One region of the Stenotrophomonas sp. C-A genome, then DNA from elsewhere that is predicted to be linked to it. Evidence: riboswitches for the same ligand, from Rfam matches in the RefSeq annotation. Region 1 holds a riboswitch; the other holds the start of a gene.
The links. Region 1 has a riboswitch for glycine ahead of ACW5IY_RS19540 (trimeric intracellular cation channel family protein). Riboswitches for the same ligand answer to the same signal wherever they lie in the genome.

Region 1 (10,346 bases):
GCCCAACCGCCAGCCTTCGCGGAACGCCTGGTCCTGCGCCTGGAACTGCTGGCGCAGGCGCTGCTGCTGGTCGGCTGGCAGTGCATTGAATCGCGCAGCGGCCTGACGGATCCGCTCGCGCTCGCCCTCCGGCAGGGCGCGCCAGGCCGCGTAATCGGCGCGACGCTGGCGCTGCTGCGGGGCGTCAAGCTGGGCGAACGCGGCGGGTGTCGTGCTTGTGGTGGCCGGGGCCGTAGCCGCCGGTGAACTGCCCGGCACTGGCGGCGGCAGCGGCACGTTCAAGGTCTGCGGCGCGGCGGACAGCGACAACGGCAGGGCCAGCAGCAGGCTGGCGAGCAGGGTCTTATTCATCGGCGGCAGCGGTTTCCAGCGTGGCACTGGCCGGCTCGGGCCGGCTCGGCTTGGATTGTGATTCGTCCACCGGCAGCGGGCCGCCAGCAGCGGTCCACGCATACAGATCAGCATCGGCCACCAGCGGATAGTCGCGGTCGGCCAGCATGGTGGCGTCGTCCGTAGCCTGCGCAGGGGTCGCGTCCGGCGTGGCGTTGACCTCGCTTGGCGGCAGTGCTTCCACCGTGACGGGGCCCGCCTCACCGACCACGCCGTCCGGCAGCGGTGCGTCGCTGCCAGACGAATGGCCCTGCCAATAGCGCCAGCCCAGCGCGGCTGCCAACAGCACCACCACGGTCACCAGCAGGATCAATGGACCGCGCCAGCGCGGCTTTGCGTTCGAACGGCGGCGCTTACCATTGGCAGCCGTGCGATCTTCACGCTGCGGCGCACGCCAGCCGGAGGTCGGGGCTTCATTGTTGGCCGCCGGCGCGGCCGGCTGCTGCAGCTGCTGCAGGCGTTTGGCGGGCAGGTCTCGGATGCGCAACTGCACCTGTTCGGCCAGCTGGCGCCAGGCCGAGGCATCGGGCTGGCCGTGCGCGTCACGCGGGCAGGCCTCGGCCAGCAGGTGCTGGTAGCCGGCTTCATCCTGGTCGAGCACGCGCATGGCGATACCTTCATCCAGGCTGCCGCCCACCCGCAGCAACAGCGCCATGCGCGGCAACGGTCCCATCTCGCCCAGCGCGGCCAGCGGCGGTTCCCACTGGCCGCCCACCGGCTCGCGCAGCGCCTGGCGCTGGCCCAGCAGGGTCCAGAAGCGGGTCGGCCACTGCGCCATCGGCAGGTCACTGGCGACCGCGGCAAAGGCACGCATCACCGCCACCAGGGTCTGCTCGGCACGCGCGGCATCGCCGCACTGCAGCTCAGCCACCACCAGGGCGCGGCGCTCGACGCCACGCAGGAACGCCGACAGCGCGCCGGCCGCGGTCGAGGAAACAGGGGCGGGCACAGCCGTCATCGGTCACTCCAAAGGTCTGGGGGAATGATAGCGGCAGGCAATCGACGCCCGTAGGACTTGCGCCCACGGATACTTCGTGCTGCAGGTTGTGCACAGCACCACGCTCCCGGCGCGGGAAACTGCGGCATGCAGCTGAATTCACTCTGTTTCAGCAATGTTTCACACTTAAGCCCTTGATTTTGAATTCCTTTTAAGTATGGCGATTTTTTGACCAACCCAAGCGTGAGCTCGTCGCCATCGGCCTCCTGCGTTCCCGTCGACCGGTAACGCACAACGTTATCCACAGAACATGTGGATAAGCCTGAATCTCCAATGGACACCGATATTTAGGTGACATTTATGATTCAACGGGCGCCGCTCCGCCGTCTCCCACCCCGCCATTCGCGTGCGCATGGCCCGGTACACTGGCCCGATGCTTTCACCGATTCCGACCCTGCAGGTTGCCCTGCCCGTCCCCCTGCCCCGCCTGTTCGACTACCTGTCGCCGCAGGGCGATGGCCCTACGGTTGCGGTCGGCTGCCGCCTGAAGGTGCCGTTCGGCAACCGCGAGCTGGTCGGGGTGGTGGTGGGGCACGGCCAGATCGACGACGGCCAGGGACTGCGCCAGGCGTTGGCCTGGTGCGACCCGCAGCCGCTGCTGCAGGGGGAGCTGTGGCAGAGCCTGCAATGGCTGGCGCGTTACACCCACGCACCGCTGGGCGAAGTACTCAGCACCGCCCTGCCCGGCCCACTGCGCCATGGCGACACCCTGCCTGACACCCATCACTGGGGCTGGCAGCTGACCCCCGAAGGCCATGCCCAGCGCGGGAAGCTGCGCGCCGGCAGCCGCCCGCGACAGTTGGCAGAACTGCTGGCCGAAGCCGTCGTGGACGAGGACGTGCTGGGCGAACGCATGGAGGACTGGCGGACCGCCGCGCGCAGCCTGGCCAAGCGTGCGCTGGCCGAGCGCGTGGCGATGACGGTGGCACCGCAGCATGCGCAGCCGCTGCCCGGCCCCACGCTCAACCCGGACCAGGCCGAGGCCGTGGCCGCGATCAACGCTGCCGAAGGCTTCCAACCCTTCCTGCTGGATGGCGTGACCGGCAGCGGCAAGACCGAGGTCTACCTGCAGGCCATCATCCACTGCCTGGCACAGGGCAGGCAGGCGCTGGTGCTGGTGCCGGAAATCGGCCTGACCCCGCAGACCCTGGCACGCTTCCGCGGCCGCCTCGGCATCGCCGTGCATGCACTGCATTCGGGGTTGAACGACAACGAGCGCGCGCGCGTCTGGGCTGCGGCTTCGCGTGGCGAGGCACGGGTCATCGTCGGCACCCGCTCGGCGGTGTTCACGCCATTGCCGCAGGCCGGGCTGCTGATCATCGACGAGGAACACGACGGCAGCTACAAGCAGCAGGACGGCATCCGCTATCACGCGCGCGATTTCGCTCTGGTGCGCGCCAAGGCACTGGGCATTCCGGTGCTGCTCGGCAGTGCCACCCCTTCGCTGGAAACCCTGCACAACGCCTATGCCGGGCGCTACACCCACCTGCGCCTGAAGCAGCGTGCCGGTGATGCGCGGCCACCGCGCGTGCGCATCCTCGATGTGCGCAAGCGGCCGCTGCACGATGGCCTCTCGGCTGATGTGCTGGCCGGCATCGGCGAGCACCTGCAGCGCGGCCAGCAGGTGCTGGTGTTCAAGAACCGCCGTGGCTACGCGCCGGTGCTGCTGTGCCACGACTGCGGCTGGACCGCACCGTGCAACCGCTGCGATGCACCGATGACCGTGCATGGCGGCGGCCGTCGCCTGCAGTGCCATCACTGTGGCGCGCGGCAACCGGCACCGCTGGCATGCCCCGCGTGCGGCAGCCTGGCGCTGCAACCGCAGGGCATCGGCACCGAGCGCCTGGAAGAACATCTCACCGCCGCCTTCGCCGATTTCCCGGTGGTGCGCATCGACCGCGGCACCACCTCACGCCGCGATGCCCTGGAACAACAGCTGGCGAAACTGGGCGACCAGCCCGGCATCCTGGTCGGCACGCAGATCCTGGCCAAGGGCCACGACCTGCCGAAGCTGACCCTGGTAGTGGTGGTCGGCATCGACGAGGGCCTGTTCTCGGCCGATTTCCGCGCCAGCGAGAAACTGGCACAGCAGCTGATCCAGGTAGCCGGCCGCGCCGGACGTGCACGTGACCCCGGCGAAGTCTGGCTGCAGACCCATCACCCCGGACACCCGCTGCTGGAAACCCTGGTAAGCGGTGGCTACCACCCGTTCGCGCAGGCCGAGTTGAACCAGCGCCAGGCGGCCGGATTCCCCCCGTTCGCGCATCTGGCGCTGATGCGTGCCGAAGCGCAGCAGGTGGAGCACGCCAATGCGTTCCTGCTGGCGGCCCGGCAACTGCTGGGCGAGCAGAACGTGGTGGAGGCCTACGGGCCGATGCCGGCACCGATGCCACGGCGTGCCGGCTACCAGCGCACGCAGCTGCTGCTTTCGGCACTGCAGCGGCCGCCGTTGCATGGGGTGCTTTCGCAGCTGGTTCCGCAGCTGTATGCGCTGCCGGAAGCACGCAAGGTGCGCTGGTCGCTGGATGTGGATCCGACGGACCTGTATTGATCCGGTCGGTGCTGCCGAGCATGGCTCGGCACTACGGTAGAGCCGAGCCATGCTCGGCTGCTTCTCTTTCCAGGAAAAGACCCGGCCCCGCTTACGTCAGCGGCGACATCACGCCGCGCTGGTAGGCCGGCCGCTCGCGCAGGCGGGCATACCAGTCGGCCAGGTGCGGCAGTTCCGGGCGCTGGATCGGCAGTTCGAACCAGGCATAGATCAGCGAGCCCAGCGGGATGTCACCCATCGCGAATTTCTCACCCGACAGCCACGGCTGTTTGGCCAGCGTGGCATCGGCCATCGCCAGGTAGTCACCGGCACGCACGATGGCGGCATTGATGCGCGATTCGTCACGGTCGGCCGGGGCGGTGCGCATGATGCCCCAGATCAGATCGGTGTACAGCGGCGCCATCCGCGAGGTGCTCCAGTCCATCCACTTCTCGGCCTGGGCACGCTCCATCGGGTCTTCGGCGTACAGGGTGCCCAGCGCGTAGCGGGCGCTCAGGTAGCGCACGATGGCGTTCGATTCCCACAGCGGCAGGCCGTGGTCTTCGATCACCGGCACCAGGCTGTTGGGATTCATCGCCTGGTACTCCGGCGTCTGCGTGCCGCCGTGGCTGCCACCGACTTCGATGGATTCATACGGCAGGCCGATCTCCTCGGCGCACCACAGCACCTTGCGGACGTTACTGGAATTGCGGCGGCCCCAGATCTTCAACATGCGGGTTTTTTCCTTGCTGGCAATGCGAGCGGCAACGATACGCCTGATCGGGTGGGGTGTGTGCGCGCCGGATGCCGGATCTGGCATCCGGGCGTTGCCGGCCAGCGGCCGGCACTACCTGTTCTTCTTCGGCAACGCGCGCACGTAGGACGACTTGCCGTCCTTCTTCAGCTCGAACAACCCGATCGCTGCCAGCAGATCACTGAGCTTGCCGTAACCGTAGTTGCGCGGATCGAACGAAGCCTGGTTGCCGATCTGGCTGCCAACCGGGCCCAGGTGCGACCAGCCGTCCTCACCTTCGGCCGCCGAAACCGCGCGACGCAGCATCTTCACCAGCCGCGTATCGCTGCGCATTTCCGCACCGCTCTTGCGCGGGCGGGCATCGTCGTTGGCCACCGGCTCGTTCGAGGCCTGTTCGCTGGAGGCCTGTTCGGTATCCGGCACGCTGGCATGGGTCTGGCCCAGCGCTTCCAGATAGGTGAACTTCGAGCACGCGTTGACGAATGGCTCGGGCGTCTTCTTCTCGCCGAAGCCATACACCTTCACGCCGTCGGTCAGCAGGCGCATCACCATCGGAGTGAAATCGGCATCACTGGAGACGATGGCGAAACCATCCAGATTGCGCGCGTACAGCAGATCCATGGCGTCGATCACCATCGCCATGTCCGAGGCATTCTTGCCCTTGCTGTAGGCAAACTGCTGGATCGGACGGATCGCGTACTCGTGCAGCACCGCCTCCCAGCCCTTCAACCGCGGACTCTTCCAGTTGCCATAGGCGCGGCGTACGTTGGCCACACCGTAGCGGGCGACTTCGGCCAGGACCTCGTCGATCTTCGAGGCCGGCGCGTTGTCGGCGTCGATCAACAGGGCGATGCGCTTTTCCGGTTCGCTCATGGGCTCCTCACGGGCCGTTGCCTGAACCCGAGTATCGCCGATCCACGCGGGCGCTGACGTGACAGGGGGCCATCATGCGAAGATGCCAGGCGCTTCCCCCAATGCCCCCACTGGAGTGAGTCGATGAGTCGCGAGCGCGTTCCCCACCTGGTTGTTGTCGGCGGCGGTTTTGCCGGTCTCTGGGCCACCCGTGCCCTGGCCCGCGAGCGCATACGCATCACCCTGGTCGACCGCCGCAACCATCACCTCTTCCAGCCGCTGCTGTACCAAGTGGCCACCGCCGGCCTGTCCGCCCCGGATATCGCCGCACCGCTGCGCCACATCCTCGGACACCAGCGCAATGTGGAAGTCCGCCTCGGCGAAGTGGTGGCCATCGACAAGCAGGCCCGGCAGATCCGCATGGCCGATGGCAGCACGCTGGACTACGACAGCCTGCTGCTGGCCACCGGCGCCACCCACGCCTACTTCGGCAACGACCAATGGGCCGATGATGTGCCCGGGCTGAAGACGCTGGACGATGCCATCGCGCTGCGCCGCAAGCTGCTGCTGGCGTTCGAGCGCGCCGAGGCAGAACCGGACCCGGCGAAGAAGGCCGCATGGTTGAGCTTCGCCGTGGTTGGCGGTGGACCTACCGGCGTCGAACTGGCCGGCACGCTGGCCGAGATCGCGCGCCATACCCTGCGCAACGAGTTCCGCCACATCGACCCGGCCAGCGCAAAGGTGAGGCTGGTCGAGGCCGGTCCGCGCGTACTGTCCTCGTTCCCGGAAGTACTTTCGCTGAAGGCGCGCCGGCAGCTGGAAAAGCTGGGCGTGGAAGTGCTGACCGGCACTCCGGTGAGCGACATCGACAGCCAGGGCTTCAGGCTCGGCGATCAGTTCGTGCCGGCACGCACGGTGGTGTGGGCCGCCGGTGTGGCCGCTTCACCGCTGGCGCGCACGCTGGAGGTGCCGCTGGACCGCGCCGGGCGCGTGCAGGTGCAACCCGACCTCACCCTGTCTGGCCACCCGGAACTGTTCGTGGCTGGCGATCTGGCCGTATTGAACCAGGCCAACGGCAAGCCGGTGCCTGGCGTGGCGCCCGCGGCCAAGCAGATGGGCAAGTACGTGGCCGAGGTGATCCGCGCGCGCCTGCACGGCAAGCCCGAACCCGGCCCGTTCAAGTACGCAGACTTCGGCAACCTGGCCACGATCGGCCGCATGGCTGCGATCGTGCATCTGGGCCGGCTGCAGCTGTCCGGTGTGCTGGCGTGGTGGTTCTGGCTGGCCGCGCACGTGTTCTTCCTGATCGGCTTCCGCAACCGCATCGTGGTGCTGCTGAACTGGGCCGTGGCGTACTGGAGCTACCAGCGCAGCGCGCGCATCATCTTCGGTGATGACCAGGACGACCGGCGACCGAAGCGCTAGGAGCGCACGCATGCTCCTGTAGCGCCGAGCCATGCTCGGCTGCACTTCGCGCGGATTGCAGAAGCCGAGCATGGGCTCGGCTCTACGGCGCCTTCGGTTTCGGGTACCACAACGCGTTGACGATGACCCAGCGCTGGTCGAAGCGTCCCATGTGGAAGTAGTCGACAAACCACGGCGTTTCCAGCCGCACCGACGCCGCGTTGCCGGTCACATCCAGCACCGTGCAGCGGCGGTCCCATTGATCCTTCGGGTTCTTCAACGCGCCCTGCTTCGTCAACGAGACCAGTTCTTCCTTCGACATCCGGCGCAGGCCCAGTCGTTCGTCGGGTGTATCGCCGAGAACCGCGCGCTTGGCCAGGTCCGGATGCAGGGAGCGGGCGACGCGCTGCGGGTCGGCCTCCAGCTGGCCGTCGACGTAGTCGTGGCAGGTGGCTTCGATGGCCGCGAGGGTGGCCGGATCGGCGGCAGGGCTCGTTGCTGCGGAGAGAGCAAACAGCAGGGCGATCGTGGACATCCGGGTCTCCAGCTCTGGGCGCGGGGCGATCATGGCATGGCTGGAAGCGCCCATCCACGCAGGGCGTGGATCTACTGTAGAGCCGAGCCCATGCTCGGCTTCACCATCAGGCAGCAGCAACGACAGCCGAGCGTGGGCTCGGCTCTACAGAAGCGCAGGATCCGGCGCCTGCAGCCAGGCCAGCTTGCGTTCGCGCGACTGCTGCTTGAGTTGCCACTCGGCCCGCGAGGCGGCGGCCCGGTCCGGGTATTCGCGCACGGCCAGCACGCGCAGCGGCGGCCGGGCCCGGGTGTAGCGCGCGCCCTTGCCCGCCTGGTGGGCGGCGAAACGCGCCTCCACATCAGTGCTGATGCCGGCGTAATAGCTGCCATCCCGGCATTCGAGCAGGTACAGGAACCACGGGCGGAGGGACGGGGCCATGCCCGGATTATGCCGTGCTGCACTGCAGCGGATATACTGGCGGCCGAATGCAGGAGAGAGGCGCCGCGCTGGCGCCCGCCGAAGGCGCAGGCTCCCATGATCGCTCAGGCCGGTGGGCTGGAATCCCACCAACCATGCATTCGACTCGCCGAGCTGGAGAGAGGTCACCGGGCACGCCCGGGACGATCCGCCGAAGGGGCACGCGGCCCATGCCGCTGAACTCTCAGGCAAAAGGACAGCGGGAGCGGCACCGGTCATCGTCATCCCGTCATTGCGCAGGCAGTGGCGGTAGTCGCGCATGGCCGGCCCCACCGCGCCCGGAGCCTGTCCCATGCTGCTGTCCATCATCTACCTGATCGCCATTTCCGCCGAAGCCATGACCGGCGCGCTGTCCGCCGGCCGCCGCCGCATGGACCTGTTCGGCGTGGTCATGATCGCCTGCGTCACCGCACTCGGTGGCGGTTCGCTGCGCGACATCCTGCTCGGCCACTACCCGCTGGGCTGGGTGAAGCATCCCGAGTACCTGGGCTTCACCGTATGCGCGGCGCTGATCGCCACCTGGGTGGCGCGCTGGATGCACCACTTCCGTCGCACCTTCCTGGTACTCGATGGTCTGGGCCTGATCGCCTTCACCCTGATCGGCTGCTCGATCGCGCGCGAAGCCGGCCATGCGATGCCGATCGTGCTGATCGCCGGCATGCTGACCGGCGCGTTCGGCGGCGTGCTGCGCGACATCCTCTGCAACGAGGTGCCGCTGATCTTCCAGAAGGAGCTGTACGCGATCATCGCGCTGCTGACCGGCGCGGCCTACCTGTTGCTGCTGCACTGGGGCGTGGCCGACGCCACCGCGATCCTGTGCTGCCTGGGCGGCGGCTTCGCGCTGCGCCTGCTGGCGATCCACTACCGCTGGGAAATGCCGAAATTCGTCTATCACGACGAAGTGCATTGAGGTTCGCGTTCTCGACGTGGCCCAGCGCTTGTTGCCGTGTTGCGTTGGGACGCTGTCTCCAGCGCCGCGGCGCCCATCTGGTCCCTCAGTGGCGGACCACGAATCCCCCGGAGCGCCCACTGGACGGCGCCCGCAGCTCTTCATCGAATGCATCCTTGATCGCGTTGATCGCCGCGCCGCGGTCCATCCCGCCATCCACGACCAGAGCATCTGCGACATGCTGGGCAACGTCTGCCAGGATACGTCCCCACGCATGCTCCTCTCGAACACCAGGACGATCGCCATACAGGCCAACGTTCAGCGAAGCATGCAATCCCCGTTCGGCAATCCACACGCGGATCATCTCGATGGAATCCTCATCGCGCTGTGCGGCTTCTGGAATGATCAGTTCTTTCATGGCTGCGGCCACCAAACAGGAAGTGGCATTGTGACGTGACCTGGAGCGTACGTGGAGCGGATCTTCTACAAAGCCCCGCGCTTCGCGGGCTCGACGCTGCATGAAGGCCCCATCCATCGGTCTCACCACCCCGGCGATGTACCTGGCGCTGTCGCTCATGCGCAGCGCCAGGCGCATCGCCGGTGCAGATGGGCCGGTCTCCAACTCCGACCGGCCCTGATCGCGGCCGCCCCCCCGCAGGCGCTGGCCGCCATCCACACACGTGCCGCACTCAAGCGGCTTCGGACACCTTTACGTCGCGACGGGCACGCACGGCCGCGGCCAGTCGCTCCAGCACCGTCACGGTGGTGTCCCAGTCGATGCAGCCATCGGTGATGCTCTGCCCGTAGACCAGCGGCTGGCCTTCCACCAGTTCCTGGCGGCCACCGACCAGATGGCTCTCGATCATCACGCCAACGATGCGCTGTTCGCCGTCTTCCAGCTGAACGGCGATGTCGTCGATCACCTTCGGCTGGTTCTCCGGGTTCTTCAGGCTGTTGGCATGGCTGGCGTCGATCATCAGGCGCGCCGGCAGCTTGGCCTTGGCCAGCACCTGGCAGGCCTCGGCAACACTGCCTGCGTCGTAGTTCGGCTGCTTGCCACCGCGCAGGATCACATGGCAATCCGGGTTGCCGGTGGTCGACACGATGGCGGTGCCGCCCTGCTTGGTGACCGACAGGAAGTGATGCGGATTGGACGCCGCACCCACTGCGTCAGCGGCGATCTTCACGTTGCCATCGGTGCCGTTCTTGAAACCGACCGGGCACGACAGCCCCGAGGCCAGCTCGCGATGCACCTGGCTTTCAGTGGTGCGTGCGCCGATCGCGCCCCATGCCACCAGGTCGGCGATGTACTGCGGCGAAATCACGTCGAGGAACTCGACACCGGCCGGCAGGCCCAGCTTGTTGATGTCGCGCAGCAGGCCGCGTGCGATGCGCAGGCCCTTGTCGATCTTGAAGCTGCCATCCAGGTCCGGATCGTTGATCAGGCCTTTCCAGCCCACCGTGGTGCGCGGCTTCTCGAAGTACACGCGCATGACGATTTCCAGTTCGCCGGCCAGCGCGTCACGCAGCGGCTTC
Region 2 (10,346 bases), 730 kb from region 1:
CCACGTGCCGGGCAACACCCCGTATACCCGCTACTTCCTGGCGCGCATCCTGCAGTTCCAGTTCTACAAGGGCCTGTGCGACGCGTCCGGCTACAAGGGCCCGCTGCATGAGTGCACCTTCTACGGCAACAAGGAAGCCGGCCAGAAGTACTGGGCAATGCTGAGCAAGGGTGCCAGCCAGCCGTGGCAGGCCACGCTGAAGGAGCTGACAGGCACCGACAAGCTCGATGCCGGCCCGATGATCGAGTACTTCACTCCGGTCAACGAGTGGCTGAAGCAGCAGAACGAAGGCCAGATGTGCGGCTGGCAGGCCAACGCGGCCCCGGCGGCGAAATGAGAAAAGGGGCGGGTCCGCGAGGATCCGCCCCTTCTCCGTGTTGTAGAGCCGAGCCATGCTCGGCTCTACATATCGGGCGCGATCAGCTGTTCTTCTTCGCGGCCATTGCCGCGGCAAGTTCGGCCTTGAATTCCTCGAAGGTCTGGCCCTTCTCCTTGGCTTCGGCCTGCGCCGCATCACGCAGCGCATCGGAGTACATCAGGCGCACCGGCGTGCCCTTGCGCTCGTGCAGCTCACCGGCCTGCATGATCAGCGCCAGCACCTGCGCAGCGCTCTCGCTGTGGCCCGCGATGCGGCCGTCCATGCCCAGCACCCATTCACCGTCGCGGCGCACGACACCGGCCAGCAGGGTGCGCTGCGCGTCGCGCAGTTCGGCATGCGGTTCCACCGGCGACGCCTGCGCGGCGGCCTTGTTGGCGGCCTGCTTTTCCTGGCGACGGCGCTGGTCGCGGCGGGTCTTGGAGCTGGTGGACATGGTGCGGTACCGCTGCGAAGGGGGGCGCAAGGATAGCGCACCCCGCCCGCAGCGCTGCTTCACGCGTGCTCGATCCCGTCCGGTCAGTCCAGCACCTTGCCATGCCGCCAGTAGCCCATGAAGGTGATCGCGCGGCGGTCCAGCCCGCAATCGCGCACCAGGTGGCGGCGGATCGCCATCACCGCCCCCGCCTCGCCCGCCACCCAGGCATACAGCGGCCCGGCCACACTGGCATCGGCCTGTTCCCAGAGGATCTGCGCGTCAACGTCGATTTCTTCCAGTTCGTCGCCAGCGGCCACGCTCGAGGCCGCTGCCAGCCGCGCCTGCACCGCCTGCAGCAACGGCTGTCCGTAGGCGGCCTGCCCGCGCGGCAGCCAGACCAGCTCGGCGCTGGAGGGCGCCTTCAGGTGCACTGCATCACCGGCCTGCGCTACCTCCAGCAGCGCCAGCGTGCGCGGTGGGTCGACCATGGCCGACAGTTCCTCAAGGATGCCGGCCACCGCAGGCAACGCGGTTTCATCGGCCACCAGCAGCACCTGGCCGACACCGGCCGGTGGCTTCCACTCCCAGCCCTGGCTGCTCTCGGCACAGTCGGCGTCCGGGGCCAGCAGCACCACGCGGTCGCCGGGGCGGGCGTGCATGGCCCAGCGCGAAGCGGGGCCGGTTTCGCCATGGATGACGAAATCGACATCGACCTCGCCTTGCTCGGCCCGCAACTGGCGGATGGTGTAGGTACGCATCGGCGGGCGCTGATCGTCCGGCAGGGCCCGGTAGCGCGGGTACCAGTCGTCACCGCTGAGGACCTGCGGCACATCCTGGCCGGGCAAGGGGAAGAACACCTTGATGCGCTGGTCCGGGCCTTCGGTTTTCATCCGCGCCACGTCGGCACCGGTGAACACCATGCGGTCCAGGGAAGGGGAAAGAACGCGGCGCTCCTTCAGCGCCACCTCGAACAGGCGGTAGGTCTGCTGCGCAGCCATGGGGGAACCTCATGCAACGACATCGGATCGGCTGGCTGTCGTGCATCCACGCACCGGCTGGCTGGAGTCCCCAGCCTAGTCCGGTCGTTCCTCGTCGCAAGCGTTGCGGGCGTCGCGGCCCGCCCTACCCCTGCGCGCTGCTCAATGGCCCGTGCAGGCCGCCTGCGCCGCGCGTTCACGCTGGTGTTCCCAGTACCAGAACACGAAGCCGGCGCCGAAGAACGCGGCCTGGCCCAGTGCCAAGTGCAGCGGGCTGGCACTGAGCAGCGGCGACACCACACCGGCCACCACCGTGCTGATCATCAGCTGCACGAAGGCCTGCAGCGACGAGGCCAGTCCGCGCTGGTGCGGATACATGTCCAGCACCGCCAGCGCCAGGATCGGGAAGATCAGCGCCATGCCCATGCCGCCCAGGAAGATCGGCATCACCGCCCACGGCAGCGCGAACTGCGGCGCCAGGCTGACGTAGCCGATGTTCAACACGGCAGAGACCGCACACAAGGTAAAGCCGAGGGCCACCTGCCGCGTCGGTGTGCTGTGCCCGGCCATGCGCCCGGACAGGAACGAGCCGGTGGTCATGCCGCCGATGGTGGGGATGAACAACCAGGCGAAACCGCCCTCGCCCAGGTGCAGGTGCTGCATCACGAACACCGGTGCCGAGGAGATGTACAGGAAGATGCCGCCGAAACCGATGCTGCCGGCCAGCGCCAGGCGCAGGAAGCGCGGGTTGAAGCCGATGCGCACGTAGTCACGCAGCAGCACGCGCGGCGACAGCGGCACCCGTGCCTCGACCGCATGGGTTTCCGGCAGGAAGCGCGCGGTGGCCGCCAACAGCACCAGCCCGAACACCACCAGGAACCAGAAGATCAGCGGCCAGCCGGCGCCACTGAGCAGGATCCAGCCACCGATGATCGGTGCGATGGCCGGAGCGATGCCGAACAGCATCGACACCTGGCTCATCAGCCGCTGGGCATCGTGGCCGTGGTACAGGTCGCGGATCACCGCGCGGCCGACGATCATGCCGACACCCGCCGACAGGCCCTGCAGCGCGCGGAACGCCAGCAGCGTGGACAGGTCGGTGGACAGCGCGCAGCCGACCGAGGCGCCGACGAACACCACCAGACCGCCGAGGATCACCCGCTTGCGGCCCCAGGCATCGGACAGCGGGCCGTGCGCCAGACTCATCAGGCCATAGAACAGCAGGTACACGCTGATGGTCTGCTGCACCGCGACCTCGTCCACCGCCAGGCGCTGGGCCAGCTGCGGGAACGCCGGGAAGATGGTGTCGATCGAGAACGGGCCGAACATGGCCAGGCCGGCAAGCAGCAGGGCCATGCGGCGGGTGGAAGGGGCAACAGCGGCGGTCATGGAGGAAGCGTCCGGCAGGGCCATGCGTGGCACGCACGGCGGGCGCCGGTCCCCTTCTGCAGAGACGGCGCCAGATGAATTCGGGTATCCGGCTATCATAGGTGCGGATTGCGCTAGATGCCATGCAGCGGTGCACAAAACGCACGGCCGGGCCATCGGCCATTCAGGCGTGGCGGGCATACCTGGAGGCGGCCGGCGGGCCCGCAACGGGCTATAATCAGCGGGCAACACGGTGGGAGAAGCGGAACACCGCTGCCGAAGGCGCAACGCCCGTAATCGCTCAGGCCCGATACCACCCGTAACACAACTCTGGAGAGACCGGTTCGATCCGGCGCCGAAGGGGCACGAAGCTGCGGTTTTCCGCGCTTTTAAACTCTCAGGCAAAAGGACAGAGGGGCGCCCCGCAGACCGCCGACCGGCGGCTTGTGCCCGTGCGTGTGCCCTTTCCTGACGGATCCTTCGCCATGTCCCAGAACACCCCTTCCCTGCGTGAGCTCGAGCACCACAACGCGTTCGTCGAGCGCCACATCGGCCCCAACGATGCCGAGATCGCGCAGATGCTCGATGTCGTCGGCCACGCGTCGCTGGATGGCATGACCGATGCCATCGTGCCGGCCAAGATCAAGTCGCCGGCGCCGCTGGCGCTGCCGGAGTCGATGACCGAAGTACAGGCACTGGCGAAGATCCGTGCGATCGCCGACAAGAACACCGTGCTGCGCAGCTTCATCGGCCAGGGCTACTACGGCACCCACACGCCGAACGTGATCCTGCGCAACATCCTGGAAAACCCGGCCTGGTACACCGCCTACACTCCGTACCAGGCGGAAATCTCGCAGGGCCGCATGGAAGCGCTGATCAACTTCCAGACCCTGTGCGCCGACCTGACCGGCATGGAAATCGCCAACGCCTCGCTGCTGGACGAAGCCACCGCCGCCGCTGAAGCGATGACCCTGGCCAAGCGTTCGGCCAAGTCGAAGTCGGACATCTTCTTCGTGCACGACGCCGTGCACCCGCAGACCCTGGAACTGCTGCGCACCCGCGCCGAGCCGATGGGCATCGTGCTGCGCGTCGGCACCCCGGCCGAAGCACTGGAAGCGGAAGCCTTCGGCCTGCTGCTGCAGTACCCGGATACCTTCGGCCAGGTCGGCGACTACAAGGCGCTGGTCGATGCCGTGCACGCGCGCGGCGGCCTGGTGGCCGTGGCCACCGACCTGCTGGCCCTGACCCTGCTGGCCGCCCCGGGCGAATGGGGCGCGGACATCGTGGTCGGCAACAGCCAGCGTTTCGGCGTGCCGTTCGGCTTCGGTGGCCCGCACGCCGCTTTCATGGCCTGCCGTGACGCCTACAAGCGCTCGATGCCGGGCCGCCTGATCGGCGTCTCGATCGATGCCCAGGGCAACCCGGCCTACCGCCTCACTCTGCAGACCCGCGAGCAGCACATCCGCCGCGAGAAAGCCACCTCCAACATCTGTACCGCGCAGGTACTGCTGGCCGTGATGGCCTCGATGTACGCCGTGTACCACGGCCCGGACGGCCTGACCCGCATTGCCCGCCGCACCCATCGCCTGGCCTCGATCCTGGCCGCAGCGCTGCGCAATGCCGGCGTGCAGGTCGGTGGCGACTTCTTCGACACCCTGCACGTCACCGGCGTGCATGCCGATGAAATCCATGCCAAGGCACGCGCCGCCGGTTACAACCTGCGCGCGATCGACAGCGACTCGGTCGGCATCAGCCTGGACGAGACCACCACCCGCGCCGACATCGTCGCCGTGGCTGCGGTGTTCGGTGCTTCGCTGGATGTCGACGCGCTGGATGCCAGCACCGCCGACGCGCTGCCGACCGGCCTGCTGCGCCAGTCCGCGTTCCTGACCCATCCGGTGTTCAACACCCACCACAGCGAGCACGAACTGCTGCGCTACCTGCGTTCGCTGGCCGACAAGGACCTGGCGATGGACCGCACGATGATCCCGCTGGGCTCGTGCACCATGAAGCTCAACGCCACCGCCGAGATGATCCCGGTGACCTGGCCGGAGTTCTCGCAGATCCACCCGCTGGTGCCGGCCGACCAGGCGCTGGGCTACAAGGAACTGATCGACACGCTGGAAGCGATGCTGGTGGAATGCACCGGCTACGACGCAGTCAGCCTGCAGCCGAACTCCGGCGCGCAGGGCGAGTACGCCGGCCTGCTGGCGATCCGCGCCTACCACCGTTCGCGCGGTGAAGGCCACCGCGACATCTGCCTGATCCCGGATTCGGCGCACGGCACCAACCCTGCTTCGGCACAGATGTGTGGCATGAAGGTCGTGGTCACCAAGACCGATGCCAATGGCAACGTCGACGTCGAGGACATCCGCCTCAACGCCGAGAAGTACAGCGACCGCCTGGCCGCGATCATGATGACCTACCCGTCCACGCACGGCGTGTTCGAGGAAGAAGTTGTCGAGATCTGCGAGATCATCCATCAGCACGGTGGCCAGGTGTATACCGACGGCGCCAACATGAACGCCCTGGTGGGCGTGGCCAAGCCGGGCAAGTGGGGTTCGGACGTTTCGCACCTGAACCTGCACAAGACCTTCTGCATCCCGCACGGCGGTGGCGGCCCGGGCGTTGGCCCGTGCGCGGTCAAGGAGCACCTGGCGCCGTTCCTGCCGGGCAAGCTGGGTGACAACGGCCCGGTCGGCATGGTCAGCGCGGCCAGCTTCGGCAGCGCCTCGATCCTGCCGATCAGCTGGATGTACATCGCGATGATGGGCCGCGACGGCCTGCGCAAGGCCACCCAGGTCGCGCAGCTCAACGCCAACTACATCGCCAAGCGCCTGGCCCCGCACTTCAAGACCCTGTACACCGGCCGCAACGGCCTGGTGGCACACGAGTGCATCCTGGACGTGCGCCCGCTGGAGAAGACCAGCGGCATCGGCGCCGAGGACGTGGCCAAGCGCCTGATCGACTTCGGCTTCCACGCCCCGACCCTGAGCTTCCCGGTGGCCGGCACGCTGATGGTCGAACCGACCGAAAGCGAATCGCTGCACGAGCTGGATCGCTTCATCGACGCGATGATCCAGATCCGCGAGGAGATCACCGCGATCGAAGACGGACGCCTGGACCGCGAAGACAACCCGCTGAAGAACGCACCGCACACCGCCACCGCGGTGACCGCCAGCGAATGGACCCACGCCTACCCGCGTGAACTGGCTGCGTTCCCGCTGCCCAGCCTGAAGCTGCAGAAGTACTGGCCGCCGGTGGCACGCGTGGACAACGTGTACGGCGACAAGAACGTGATGTGCGCCTGCATCCCGGTCGATGCCTACAAGGATGATGAAGTCGAGGCGTAAGTAGAGTCGAGCTTGCTTGACTGCTACACCGCAAACGGCCCGCGCAAGCGGGCCGTTTGCCTTTCGGGCGGATCACTCAAGAACCGTTCGATTCTGCCGATCTGTGGATTCCGATACTGGACGTTGTGTTTCGGCGGATAAGGACCCGCAAAGAATGATTCCTCTCGTTGACGATGTATTGGCAACCTGGGCCACGATCCGAGCTCGTGGCGCGGAAGTCTCCGCGCTTGAAGTCCTGGACGCACCGCAACTGCAGTCCATGGCGCAGATCAGCGCGCGGGTGAGCCATGTCGACGCGGCCATCCAGGCCATTGAGAACGGCGCTTCAGCTGCGCTGCACGAGCAACTGGAAGACCACCGCCTACGGCATGCGGGACAACCCTCCCCCTTGCTGAACTCCATCTCCCCGTTTGCAGCACTCGGCTTCGTTCGTTACGAGCGCGCGCACTCTGAAGCGATCGCCTGGTGCCTGGATCCCCGGCAGCGCCACGGGTTCGGTACAACCCTGCTGAAGAGCGTTCTAGCCTGCATCGACGGCGATGACGCAAGCACTCTGGCATCACTCGTGGATGAAACTCCGCCCGATGCGATTCACGTTCACACAGAACACCTGCTGCAGGGCCAGGGACGTATCGACATTGTGGTGGTGGGAGACTGCAATCCGAAACCGTGGATGATTGCAATCGAGATCAAAGTCGATTCGGGTGAGGGCGACAGGCAACTTCTCCGCTACGCACAGGGTCTGAAAGAGAACTTCCGCAAGCATGCCCAGCTACGCATCTTCGCCACGCCCAATGGTTACACCGGAACATCGGCCGGTCGTGGCAAATCGAGTAGGGATTGGCACGCACTTTCGTTGAAGAAAGTCACTGCGGCCTTCTCGGCCGAACTATCTAGGGCGCCGCAACTGCCAGGCAGCGCATTCCTATCGACATTGACTACCGGCCTGATCCAGGATCACTGGCGAATCAGTACCGGGGACGGCAGCTCGCTGATCGAAAGCAACAGCAAACAGCGACTTCTCGCATTTCTGGAAATGGAGCGACACCTGCATGAACGCACCTGACTCATCACCTGCCTTGGGCCTGTGGGTCCGCCGAGCCGAAGTCGTGGACGAGCTCTGGCATGCGTACGATCCTGAAGCAGAGATGCCTGGCTTCGACACGGATGGACTGACCCCGGAGCTCCAGGAACTGGTGGCCGCCCATGGGGATACATTGGTCGCCATCCTTGATGCAGCGGCCGAAGATGCCAATTTCATTGTCGAACAGGTCAAGACAATCCTCCATCAGTGGCTACAAAAGTCCGCCAAGGACTTCGTGATACACCGAAGCAGGACATCCCACACGCACTGGAAGTACAACGTACTGCTGGCGGCAAGTACTCGGCAAGACGAACCGATCCTTCGCGTATCGTTCCTGCTTGGCGATGTCGGCACCTCCCGGGATTTCCAGTACAGGCTGAGCCTGCAGAGCATCCGCAACTGCAAGCTGACACCCGGGGAGGAACTCGCAAAGCTTTTCAACGACGCACGTTCGGCATCTGCATTCATCGAAGAACGCGTTAGTAAAAACGTTGTAGTACTGCACGATGGCGCACTGAATCAGTTCATCGCAGACGACGGGTCTTTGAGCATCGCCGACATGCTTCAGGACATCTCCCAGAAGCTGCAGCGGCAGCGATCCTCGAATTTCAGCAAGGCCCAGAAACTTCTTCAGCGCCATCGAACAGTCGTTGCCTGAAGCTGCCTGGACCGCAAGCCCAGAGGCCCGCGCAAGCGGGCCGTTTTCATTGGGGTGGCGGACCAAGGTCCACACCCACAAACATCCGATCACGGGTCCGGCATCTGCCCCAGGCTCAACTGCCACGACACGCCGAAGCGGTCCTGCACCCAGCCGTAGCGGTTGCTGAAGTCATAGTCGCCCACCGGCATCAACCAGTGCCCACCCTCGCCCAGCACGCGCGCCGCGCGCTCGAACTGCTCGGCACCGGAGCACTCGACGAACAGCGAGATCGACGGGCTGAAGGTGAAGTCGTGCACGTCCAGGCTGTCGAAGCACAGGTAGTGGGTGCCGCCCAGCAGGAAGATGGCCTGGCGGACCTGCCCAGGCACGCCGGCACCGGCGCCATCCGGATGGCGCTGCATTGCCAGCAGGCGGAAATCGGCGAAGGCCTCGGCGTACATGGCCAGCGCGGCCTCAGCCTGGCCGGTGAACATCAGGAAGGGACGGCTGCGCAGCATGCGGTACTCCTGGTCGACGGGCCGCTGACGGCCCACGGGATCAGGATGGCACGGCGGATGTATGCCTGCTGTAGAGCCGAGCCCATGCTCGGCTGGCGGCCGCGCGAACAGCAGCCGACCGCAGGCGCGCGTCAGCGCCCGACGATCAGGCCTCGCGCATGCGCCGCGCGATGGCGCTGCCAGCGGCGATCGTGGCGGTCAGCGCCACCATCGACAGGAACTGCAGGCGGGTGTGCGACTCGCTCAGCAGCAGGCCGAAGATCAGTGCCAGGATCGCCAGCGCGCAGCAGGTCAGCCACGGGAAGCCGGCCATGCGGAATGGCAGGCGGGTACCCAGGCGATCCGCCCGGCGGCGCAGCACCAGCTGCGAGACCAGCGACAGCGTCCACACCAGCAGGCAGGTGGAACCGACGATGTTCAGCAGCACCGGCAGCACCCGGTCCGGGAACAGCAACTCCATCACCGTGGCGGCGAAGCCGAACAGCACGCTGGCCAGCACGGCGATCACCGGCACCTGGCGCGGATCGGTCCAGCCCAGTACGGCCGGCGCTTCACGGCGCTGCGCCAGCGAGTACATCATGCGCGAGGCGCCGTAGAGGTTGGCATTGAGCGCCGACAGCAGCGCGATCACCGCGATCAGGGTGATGGCAGTGCCAGCACCCGGAATACGGGCGATATCCAGCACGGCGGCGAACGGCGACTTCAGCGCCTCGCTGGTCCACGGCACCACGGCGATGATCACGCTCAGCGAGCCGATGTAGAACACCAGGATGCGCCAGGCCACAGTGCGGATGGCACGGGCAATGCTGCGTTCCGGGTCTTCGGTCTCCGCCGCCGCAACGGCCACGATCTCGGTACCACCGAAGGCGAACACCACCACCAGCAGTGCAGCGCCAATACCCGCCAGGCCCTTCGGTGCGAAGCCGCCGTGTTCGGTGAAGTTGCTCAGGCCCGGCGAGGTCACCTGCGGCAGCCAGCCCATCAGCAGCGCCACGCCGATGGCGATGAAGGCCAGGATCGCCGCGACCTTGAGGATGGCGAACCAGAATTCGAACTCGCCGAAGTTCTTCACCCCGAGCAGGTTGATTGCGGTGAAGAACAGCATGAAGGCCAACGCTGCCATCGGTACCGGCACCGCAGGCCAGACCGTGGCCAGCAACCCGGCCGCGCCCACCGCCTCGGCGGCGATTACGATCACCAGCTGCACCCACCACAACCAGCCGACGGTGGCGCCGGCGGTGGCGCCCATGGCGTCGGCTGCATACACCGAGAACGCGCCGCTGGTCGGTTTGGCCGCCGCCATCTCGCCCAGTGCGTTCATCACGATGATCACCAGCGCGCCGGCCACCAGATACGACACCAGAACCGCCGGGCCGGCCGCCTGCACACCCACGCCCGAGCCGAGGAACAGGCCAGCGCCGATGGCGCTGCCCAGGCCCATCATGATCAACTGGCGGGGCTTGAGCGAATGTCCGAGGCGGGACGGCGAAGCAGTCGGAATCGAGTTGGGCATCGGCAGGGCTGGCGGCGGGCTACAGGGGCGACACCTTACCCTGTCCCATGCCTGCGGGGATAGGCACAGCGCAGCAGGCGGCTCAGGCCAGCGCGGGCT

Region 2: another riboswitch for glycine. It lies ahead of gcvP (aminomethyl-transferring glycine dehydrogenase); the one in region 1 lies ahead of ACW5IY_RS19540 (trimeric intracellular cation channel family protein).

The regions. Positions count from the first base shown of each region.
Region 1 covers NZ_CM132916.1:4,199,015-4,209,360, forward strand. The annotation lists gene ACW5IY_RS19500 (DUF3106 domain-containing protein) at 1-351, opposite strand, end outside; gene ACW5IY_RS19505 (hypothetical protein) at 344-1,348, opposite strand; gene ACW5IY_RS19510 (primosomal protein N') at 1,761-3,938, shown strand; gene ACW5IY_RS19515 (glutathione S-transferase family protein) at 4,030-4,650, opposite strand; gene ACW5IY_RS19520 (NYN domain-containing protein) at 4,765-5,544, opposite strand; gene ACW5IY_RS19525 (NAD(P)/FAD-dependent oxidoreductase) at 5,668-6,948, shown strand; gene ACW5IY_RS19530 (nuclear transport factor 2 family protein) at 7,031-7,462, opposite strand; gene ACW5IY_RS19535 (GIY-YIG nuclease family protein) at 7,607-7,882, opposite strand; glycine riboswitch at 7,923-8,012, shown strand; glycine riboswitch at 8,026-8,129, shown strand; gene ACW5IY_RS19540 (trimeric intracellular cation channel family protein) at 8,214-8,831, shown strand; gene ACW5IY_RS19545 (DUF5076 domain-containing protein) at 8,917-9,228, opposite strand; gene ACW5IY_RS19550 (3-deoxy-7-phosphoheptulonate synthase) at 9,500-10,346, opposite strand, start outside.
Region 2 covers NZ_CM132916.1:3,465,904-3,476,249, forward strand. The annotation lists gene ACW5IY_RS16315 (M2 family metallopeptidase) at 1-337, shown strand, start outside; gene ACW5IY_RS16320 (hypothetical protein) at 420-812, opposite strand; gene ACW5IY_RS16325 (siderophore-interacting protein) at 896-1,792, opposite strand; gene ACW5IY_RS16330 (Bcr/CflA family efflux MFS transporter) at 1,934-3,160, opposite strand; glycine riboswitch at 3,460-3,562, shown strand; gene gcvP (aminomethyl-transferring glycine dehydrogenase) at 3,625-6,492, shown strand; gene ACW5IY_RS16340 (PDDEXK-like family protein) at 6,647-7,558, shown strand; gene ACW5IY_RS16345 (hypothetical protein) at 7,545-8,234, shown strand; gene ACW5IY_RS16350 (VOC family protein) at 8,324-8,734, opposite strand; gene ACW5IY_RS16355 (amino acid permease) at 8,880-10,247, opposite strand; gene ACW5IY_RS16360 (AraC family transcriptional regulator) at 10,330-10,346, opposite strand, start outside.